Regions from separate parts of the Aminipila butyrica genome, predicted to be linked through region 2. Evidence: predicted binding sites of a transcription regulator. Region 2 holds the regulator's gene; each other region holds the start of a gene.
What was found. The regulator HrcA, encoded in region 2, represses chaperone genes, less so after heat shock. The targets are predictions, from matches to a motif close to TTAGCACTCNNNNNNNNNGAGTGCTAA.
Positions count from the first base shown of each region.

Region 1: a site for HrcA is predicted at 1,556-1,582, ahead of clpB (ATP-dependent chaperone ClpB). Genes of this name have one in related genera too.
Region 3: a site for HrcA is predicted at 1,479-1,505, ahead of htpG (molecular chaperone HtpG). Genes of this name have one in related genera too.

Region 1 covers NZ_CP048649.1:1,297,036-1,300,318, reverse strand. Annotated here, with positions in the region: gene clpB (ATP-dependent chaperone ClpB) at 1-1,417, opposite strand, end outside; gene Ami103574_RS06280 (winged helix-turn-helix transcriptional regulator) at 1,824-2,186, shown strand; gene Ami103574_RS06275 (site-2 protease family protein) at 2,187-2,903, opposite strand; gene Ami103574_RS06270 (LysM peptidoglycan-binding domain-containing protein) at 3,020-3,283, shown strand, end outside.
Region 2 covers NZ_CP048649.1:2,014,611-2,017,893, reverse strand. Annotated here, with positions in the region: gene Ami103574_RS09565 (ABC transporter ATP-binding protein) at 1-444, shown strand, start outside; gene Ami103574_RS09560 (ABC transporter ATP-binding protein) at 422-1,129, shown strand; gene hrcA (heat-inducible transcriptional repressor HrcA) at 1,347-2,393, shown strand; gene grpE (nucleotide exchange factor GrpE) at 2,386-2,961, shown strand; gene dnaK (molecular chaperone DnaK) at 2,976-3,283, shown strand, end outside.
Region 3 covers NZ_CP048649.1:2,977,266-2,980,548, reverse strand. Annotated here, with positions in the region: gene Ami103574_RS14080 (cysteine-rich small domain-containing protein) at 1-247, shown strand, start outside; gene rplM (50S ribosomal protein L13) at 454-882, shown strand; gene rpsI (30S ribosomal protein S9) at 901-1,296, shown strand; gene htpG (molecular chaperone HtpG) at 1,572-3,283, shown strand, end outside.

The DNA of each region.
Region 1 (3,283 bases), 720 kb from region 2:
CGTCGGTGATGGATTTCTTTTCGTTTTCCCACTGTGCCCGCATGGAAGCGTTTTCAGCTTTCAGCTCGGACAGCTCCTTTTCCAGATTATCCAGCCGCTGCTTCGAGGCTGCATCCTTTTCCTTGGAAAGGGCCTGCTTCTCAATCTCCAGCTGCATAATTTTCCTAGAAATCTCATCCAATTCCGCTGGCAGGCTATCGATTTCTGTACGGATTTTAGAGGCAGCCTCGTCCATCAGGTCGATCGCCTTGTCTGGCAGAAAACGGTCGCTGATATAGCGGTCGGAAAGGGTGGCACAGGCGATGAGTGCCCCGTCGGTAATCCGCACGCCATGGTGAATCTCAAAACGCTCTTTCAGCCCCCGCAAAATGGAGATGGTATCCTCCACCGTCGGCTGATCTACCAGCACCTTCTGGAAGCGCCGCTCCAGGGCCGCATCCTTTTCAATATATTTTCGGTATTCATCCAAAGTCGTAGCCCCAATGCAGTGAAGTTCTCCCCGGGCCAGCTTCGGCTTCAATAAGTTGCCGGCATCCATAGAACCTTCCGTCCGTCCAGCTCCCACAATATTGTGAATTTCATCAATAAACAGGAGGATGCGGCCTTCAGACTTTTCTACTTCGTTGAGGACAGCTTTCAACCGTTCCTCAAATTCCCCTCGGAACTTAGCTCCGGCAATAAGCGCTCCCATATCTAGAGCGAAGATCGTCTTGTCTTTCAGCCCCTCCGGTACATCGCCGTTGAGAATCCGCTGCGCCAGCCCCTCCACCACGGCAGTCTTGCCCACACCTGGTTCGCCGATAAGCACCGGATTATTCTTGGTCCTTCGGGAAAGAATCTGAATGGCGTGACGAATCTCTGCATCTCGGCCGATCACCGGATCCAGCTTACCATCTCTGGCCATCTCCACCAAGTCTCGGCCATATTTGCTCAGCGCCTCGTAATTCTCCTCCGGATTCTGGCTGGTCACCCGCTGATTACCTCGGACCTTGGTCAGATTTTGCAGAAATTTTTCCTTTGTAATATCATATTTTTTAAAAATCTTCGCTGACGGAGTCAGTTTTTCTTCCAACAAAGCCAAATACAAGTGCTCTACGCTGACATATTCGTCCTTAAAGCGACCTGCAATCTTTTCTGCTTCCATAAATAGCCTGCTCAGCCGATTGGTGGAATAAACCTGATCATTTCCCCCTGTGACTTTAGGTAGCTTATCCAGTTCCGCCGCCAGCTCTCGGCTAATCTGCACCGGGTCCAGGCCCATGTATTGCAGAAGTTTGGGAATCAATCCCTCCTGCTGTCCAAGCAGTGCTGCGTGCAGGTGTTCTCCATCTACCTGCTGGTGTCCTTCCTGAATAGCTAAGTTCTGGCAATCCATAATTGCACCCTGTGCATTTTGCGTATACTTATCAAAGTTCATCTATCATCCCTCCCTCACGAAAACCCTCCTTTTGGCACATTTACTTGCAAAGTTTACGGCTCATCCGGAAGATTCTTTTAACATAATTTCTCTCATATACTTATATTATACCTACTTACTCAAAAAGTAAACAACTTTTTAGCACTCATCACGTTAGAGTGCTAACAATTTCTTAAAGGTATTGAAACCACTGGGTGTAAGTGATTAAAAAATTATAAAAACTACTTGCTAGAGGGAAGATTTAAGACTAAACTAAAAAAGATATTAGAAAATAAACGCATAGGAGGAATATGAATGATGGAAAATGACAAGGCGTCTCAGCCTAAGCTGGCCGCAAAACAGTATCTTGGGTGCCCGAGCAGCCCACAAGTCTGTTTTTTCTGGTTGAGTTAAGAGGAGAACACAGATGGAAAACTTAAAGGCCACGAAATGTACCCCATCAGAGGATGTAAACGTCCGCCCTTTTGCCTATGCCGCCTCCCTCATTAATGGCAAGTGGAAAATGCACATCCTCTTCTGGCTGTGGAAAGCAGAAGTCCTTCGCTACAACCAATTAAAACGAGCCTTGGGTCCGGTAACCCATAAAATGCTCAGTGCTCAGCTGAAAGAACTGGAGCTGGACGGAATCATCTGCCGCAGGGAATACCCTCAAGTTCCCCCAAAGGTAGAATACAGCCTGACAGAAACCGGCCAATCCCTAATGCCTATTTTAAACGCGCTCTGCACCTGGGGGCAGGAGCATATTCCCCAAGACTGGAGTTTAAACTGACTAGAAAAAGATAGCCATAATACCTCTGTAGCAAAGGCTCACTAAGGGATTCAGCACGAGGTCTGTAATGTTGAATACAATTAATACCATGAGAATCAGAAAGCCTTTGTCGTAGATTTTATAGTAGAATTCCGTCTGCTTTAGGTTGAAAACCTCCGTGATGATGCCAAAGCCGTCTAGCGGAGGAATCGGCAGCAAATTAAAAATCATCAGTACCAGATTGATAATAATCACGTAGACGAGGATTTGCTGCACCACGCCACCCATGTAAGATAAAGTCATGAACCCGGCAGCAAAGGTATAAAACAATTTCAAAATGCCCCCGGCAATTACTGCCAGCAGCAGATTCATGCAGACTCCAGCCACCGATACAATAAGCTCATCCCTGCGGGGATTCTTGAAATTTCGCGGGTCGACCTGAACCGGAACACCCCAGCCAAAACCCGCTACCATCAGGCAGAGAAAACCAAAGGGATCTATATGTGCCAACGGATTCAGCGTCACCCGACCCTGATACTTTGGCGTCATATCGCCCAGCTTATAGGCTGCCACGGCGTGTCCAAACTCGTGAAAGGACAGACCGATAACAATAGCTGGAAGGGACAAGGCCATCCCCATAAGCCAATCCAGCGGATTGGAAAATCGGCCTCCCATCCAGGCCATACCGGCCATAACCAGCAGTAAAACAAAAAATGTAGGATTAAAAAATCGCCTCAAAACAGACCATCCTTTCTATTGCTCTTAAAAATTATACCTGAACATTTTATCACAAAATACCACTCCTGCAAATAGTATATACTATATGAAATTGCGCAAGGGGTGAATTTAAAAATATGAAAAGAAAATGTTACTGTGTAGCGGTCCATACGGTTGTGGCCGGGGATACTCTCTATTCCATCTGCAAGCAGTACAATGTGTCCGTCTGCGATTTGATGATGGCCAACAACATCCAAAATCCATACAACCTGCGAGTAGGAACGAAAATCTGCATCCCAGGGGATATGGATAACGCCGGCAATATGGAACCTACAGAACCAGCTTGCCGCGGCATCCTATACACGGTGGAGCGGGGAGATACCCTCTACATGATTGCTAAG
Region 2 (3,283 bases):
TGGGCTAGTTCTTTTTGCAAGCAGGAGGAAATGTTGAATCAAAAGACCGCTGAACTGCTTCAGCTCATGGGACTGTGGGAAGTTCGGGATATGGTAGCGGCAAATTTGCCTTACGGCATGCAGCGAAAGCTGGAAATCGCCAGAGCCTTAGCTTTAAATCCAAAGCTGTTACTCTTAGATGAACCGGCAGCAGGTATGAATCCAGAAGAGACCATTCAGCTGATGGAGCTGATTCGGCAGATACGAGATGATTTTAATCTGACTGTCCTCATCATTGAACATCACATGGATTTAATCATGGGACTGTGCGATAAAATCTTTGTATTAAACTTTGGTAAAGCCTTGGCGGAAGGTACGCCGGATGAGATACAGGACGACAAGCGGGTAATCGAAGCATATCTGGGGAAGGAGGAAGACATTCATGTTGAAGGTAAACAATCTTAATGTGCACTACGGTGGTATTCATGCTCTCCGGGGAATTTCCATCGATGTCCAGCAGGGAGAAATTGTTACCATCATCGGTTCAAACGGTGCAGGTAAATCTTCCTTATTAAATGCTATCAGCGGTATGGTCAAATATCAGGGAGATGTAATCTATGAAGACCAGAACCTTCCCAGACAGGCTCATAAAGTGGTTAAGGCGGGAGTTTGTCAGGTACCGGAAGGACGTATCATCTTTGCCAACCTCTCTGTGCACGAAAACTTAAAAATGGGTGCGTATCTTAGGACGGATAAGAAGGGGATTCAGGAAGACTTTGAGCGGGTGTATCACCTTTTTCCCAGATTAAAAGAACGGGAAAAACAAGTTGCCGGTACGTTGTCAGGCGGGGAGCAGCAGATGTTGGCTATGGGCAGGGGATTGATGTCCAATCCAAACTTAATCATGCTGGATGAACCATCTTTAGGCTTAGCACCGCTCTTAATCAACACTATCTTTGAGATTATCGTAGAAATTAAACAGATGGGTAAAACGCTGCTGCTGGTGGAACAAAATGCCTTTAAAGCACTTTCGGTAGCGGATAAAGCGTATGTGCTGGAACAGGGGGTTATTACCGCCTCAGGCAGCGCAAAAGAGCTACTGGCGGATTCAACCATTCAGGAAGCTTATTTGGGGAAGAAAAATAAGTAAAAGAACACGGATAATCAGTAACTGTAAAAGTCGGCAAGGCCCAAAGAATTTCTTTGACCTAGCCGACTTTTATATTGGTAGATAAACGGCAAGGACAAAATCAAAAAATTATATCTTTTTTTGCAAGAAGTGTTGACATTACACCATAAGAGTGTTAAATTAAAAATGTAGTTAGCACTCATGCGACGTGAGTGCTAACAAAGAAAGGGTGAGCAAGATGGATTTAAACGAAAGAAAATTGAGAATATTACAGGCCATCATCGGTGATTTTATTCGCACTGGTGAACCGGTTGGATCCAGAACCCTTTCAAAGAAGTATGAGTTAGGTGTGAGTCCAGCTACGATTCGCAATGAAATGTCCGATTTGGAAGACATGGGATTTTTGACCCATCCTCATACGTCAGCCGGCAGGGTACCTTCTGACAAAGGGTACAGGCTGTATGTAAACGAGCTTATGAGCAAGAAGGAATTGAGCTTGGAGGAAAAACAGATTATTTCAGAGAAGCTGCAAAGCGATATGTCGGAGTTTGAAAGAACCATTCAGCATGCGGCCAGCCTGCTGTCTGAAATCACCAACTTGACATCCTTTGCGATGACTCCCAAGACCGATGAGGATAAATTGCGGTTTGTTAATGTTCTGCCTGTAGACGATAGCACCGTGGTGCTGATGATTGTGGCGGAAAGTGGTAAAGTGTCTAACACGGCACTGAAGATTCGGGTGGCTTACACTAGGGAAAATTTGGAGCTGCTATCCAAATCTATGACCTATAACTTTAGAGGTAAGACCATCAGCGAAGCTTTGACGGTGGATATTATCCGCTCCTTTGAGACGGATTTAGAAGCCATGGGCATGCTGGCACAGAACATTATGCCAAACTTTATGAAAACCCTAGAAAAAATGCTCAACGTCGATTTGTATATGGATGGATTGACCAACATCTTTTCCATACCAGAATACAATGACATCGACAAGGCGAAAGTATTTCTAGAGCTGTTGAACAAGAAAGAAGACTTTACTAAAAAGTTGATTGATCGGGAAAACGGCGTGATTATTACGATTGGAAATGAAAATGCAGATGACATGATGCAGAATTGTAGTTTGATTACCGCCACATACCACATAGACGGCAAACTGATCGGGAAAATCGGTGTGATTGGTCCCACCAGAATGAAATACGACGAGGTAACTTCTGTTATCGAGTATATAACCGAAAATTTGAATAACACTTTTAAACTGACAGGAGGTAGTGAGGACGATGATTAACCAGCAGAAGACCGCAGCCGAAAAGGATGTGGATATCCTGGAAGCGCAGGAAGCGGATGGAACAGAGGCAACAGGGGAAGCTAATACAAAGGAAAGCGAAGCTCAGGACACGGAGGCCCCAGAGGTGGCAGTTGAACCAGAGACAGAGGATGTTCCGGCTGAAGAGAGCGAACAGAAGTATTTGCGGCTGATGGCGGACTTCCAGAATTACAAAAGAAGAACAGAAAAAGAGAAAAGTGACATTTATGCATATGCAAACGAGAAAATCGTTTCAGAATTGCTTGATGTGATAGATAACTTTGAAAGAGCACTTGCTCACGGCGAGGGCGAGGAAGGGTTTGTTCAGGGTATGAACAACATATTTAAGATTTTCAAGGGGGTACTGGAAAAAAGCGGATTAGAAGAAATCGAAGCAACGGGAGTAGCATTTGATCCCAACTTTCACAATGCTGTAATGACCGAAGACAGTGAAGAGCACGAAAGCGGCCTTGTAACAGCGGTCTTACAAAAAGGATACAAATTAAATGGTAAAGTAATACGGCCAAGCATGGTCAAGGTCGCAAATTAGGGAGGTAATATATTATGGGAAAAGTAATAGGTATAGACTTAGGGACTACAAATTCCTGTGTATCTGTTCTGGAGGGCGGTGAGCCTGTAGTAATAGCTAACGCAGAAGGAAATCGAACCACACCGTCAGTGGTAGGCTTCACCAAAGGTGGAGAACGTCTAGTAGGTGAAACGGCGAAGAGACAGGCCATCACTAACCCGGATCGGACTATTGCGTCCATCAAGACGTACATGGGTTCCGACCACAAGGTAGAAATTGACGGAAAACAGTATACACCACAGGATATTTCAGCGATGATTCTAGGCAAGCTAAAGGCTGATGC
Region 3 (3,283 bases), 960 kb from region 2:
TTCCTTTTTTAATCACAGCAAATGTGAATATTTTCCCTGTCATCCCACCAGTAAGCCGGAGGAGTTCAACTGCCTGTTCTGCTACTGCCCGCTCTATGCTCTGGGAGACAAGTGCGGGGGCAATTTTAGATATACAGAAGACAACATTAAAGATTGCAGTCAGTGCAAGCTGCCTCATGTAAAAGAGAACTTCGGTTATATCATGAAAAAGTTCATGGAAATTGTGGAAGTGGCCAAAAGAAAATAGAAGTTTTTATTGACTTAAACCCTCAAAAAGTGTAAACTAATTCTGCATTGTGTGTTACACGGTGCCGGAAAAGAATGTCAAAGATCCGTTTAGGGCTTTTTCATACAGGGTGCAGGCTGGGAAAGACCGGCCGTGGCCCGCAACGTTATAGTAAAGTTGCCGAAAGTGATTGGCAGGTGCCAATTTTAGTAGGTGAGGAGGGAAAAATGAAATCATTTATCGCGAAGCCTCATGAAGTAGAGCATAAGTGGTATGTAATTGATGCTGAGGGTAAGACTCTTGGTAGACTTGCATCCGAAGTTGCTGCTATTCTTAGAGGTAAGAAAAAGCCAATCTACACACCACACGTTGATTGCGGAGACTATGTAATCGTAATTAATGCAGAGAAGGTAGAAGTAACAGGTAAGAAGAGAAAAGAAAAGATTTATAAGAGACATACTGGATATCCAGGCGGTCTTCGTGAGATCACTTTTGAAAAGTTACAGGCAAAGAAGCCAGACGAAATAATCAGACATGCTGTAAAAGGCATGATGCCAAACGGCAAGCTTGGCAGACAGATGTACAAAAAACTGAAGGTTTATGCAGGTACACAGCACGATCATGCAGCTCAGAAGCCAGAAGTTTGGGAATTTTAGGAAAGGGAGGAATAGACAATGGCAAAGATTCAATATCAGGGAACCGGAAGAAGAAAGTCCTCAGTTGCTAGAGTTCGATTAATCCCTGGAAAAGGTGAGATCATCGTAAACAAGAAGCCGCTGGAAGAATATTTCGGAATGGAAATTGTTAAAAGAGAAGTTAGACGGCCTTTCGAGGTGGCTGGCTGCGAAGGCAAGTTTGACGTAATTGCTACTGTAAACGGTGGCGGTTTCACTGGTCAGGCAGGTGCTTTGAGACATGGTATCTCCAGAGCACTGTGCGTAGCAGACAAAGAAGCGTTCAGAGCACTGCTGAAAGCAGCAGGATTCTTAACGAGAGACCCTCGTATGAAGGAAAGAAAGAAGTACGGTTTAAAGAAGGCAAGAAGAGCATCTCAGTTCTCCAAGCGTTAATTTTAAGCTTACGGAAAAGACCCAAGATTATTGCAATCTTGGGTCTTTTGTTTTCTAAAAATATGGTTTTCTTTTTTTATTGTTAACGTCCATATAAATTTTGTATTATTTGATAAATCCATTATATATTTTTTTCCCTTTTTCTCTTGATTTTTTGTGACAAGCAATGTATATTATATTTGTTAGCACTCGTATATAGTGAGTGCCAAACAGGCTGATAACGTATTTACATACAGCAATATTGCATCACATAAAAGAGAAAGAGGGAATTGTATATGGAAAAGAAACAATTTAAAGCAGAATCCAAGCGGCTGTTGGACTTGATGATTCATTCAATTTACACACACAAGGAAATATTCCTGAGAGAGCTAATCTCCAATGCCAGCGATGCCATCGACAAACTCTACTACCTGGCTTTAACAGAGAACACAGGTATCTCCAGAGATGATTTTTATATCCGGCTGGCGGTGGATAAGGAAGCTCGCACCTTAACCATAAGCGATAACGGTATCGGTATGTCCAAAGAGGAAATGGAGAACAATCTGGGCACCATAGCGAAAAGTGGATCGCTGCAATTTAAAGAAGAAAATGCAGATAAGATGGATGCCAAGGAAGAAATTGATATTATCGGTCAATTTGGCGTGGGCTTTTATTCGGCCTTTATGGTTGCGTCTAAGATTCAGGTAGTCAGCAAGGCCTATGGACAAGAGCAGGCACATCTATGGGAATCTACTGGAGCAGAGGGCTACAGCATAGAGCCATGCGAAAAAGAGAACCCAGGAACGGAAATTATCCTGTATATCAAAGAAGATACAGAAGATGAAAAGTACGGGGAGTTCCTGGAAGAATACAAGGTGAAAGGTCTGATTAAAAAATACTCAGATTATATCCGCTACCCTATCAAGATGAATGCGGAAAAGCATCGAATGAAGGAAGCAAGCGAAGAGCAGAAGGCGGATAAGGATTATACGCCGGAATACGAAACCTACAGAGAAGATGAAACCTTGAACAGCATGGTGCCTATTTGGAAGAAGAGCAAAGGCACTATTACAGAGGAAGATTACAACCAATTTTATAAAGAAAAATTCTTCGATTTTGAAGAACCGGCTAAGGTGATTCACACCAATGTCGAGGGCGTGTCGACCTATAATGCGCTGATGTATATTCCAGCTCGGACGCCATACAATTATTACACCAAGGAGTACGAAAAGGGCTTGCAGCTTTATTCCAGCGGTGTTTTAATCATGGAAAAGTGTGCCGATCTTCTACCGGATTATTTCAGTTTTGTCAGAGGGCTGGTGGACTCACAGGATTTGTCCCTGAATATCTCCAGAGAGTTGTTACAGCACGATAGGCAGTTAAAAGCGATTGCCGTTCGGCTGGAGAAGAAGATTAAAGCTGAACTATTAGATATGCTTCACACCGATCGGGAGAAGTATGAGACCTTCTTTGAGAACTTTGGCATGCAGCTGAAATTTGGTGCGTACAATGAGTTTGGCATGCACAAGGATGCGGTGCAGGAATTGCTCATGTTCTATTCCTCTTCGGAAAAGAAACTGGTGACCTTTGCAGAGTACGTGTCCCGAATGAAAGAGGACCAGAAATATATTTATTATGCTTGCGGCGAAAGCCGAGAGAAGCTGGATAAGCAGCCTCAGACTGAAATGCTGAAGGATAAGGGGTATGAGATCCTATACTGCACAGATGAAATCGACGAATTTGCTATCAAAATTATCGGGGCGGTAGAAGAAAAGTCCTTTAAATCCGTTTCCAGTGATGATTTGGGTATCGAAGAGACCGCCGAAGAAAAAGAGGCTCTGGAAAAGCAAGCAGAGGAAAATAAGGATTTATTTGCAGCCATGAAGGAAGCCCTGGAAGGCAAGGTTTCAGAGGTTCGGGTATCTCAGCGGCTGAAGAGCCATCCGGTGTGCCTGACCAGCAATGGAGATCTTTCTATTGAGATGGAAAAGGTGCTCAATGCGATTCC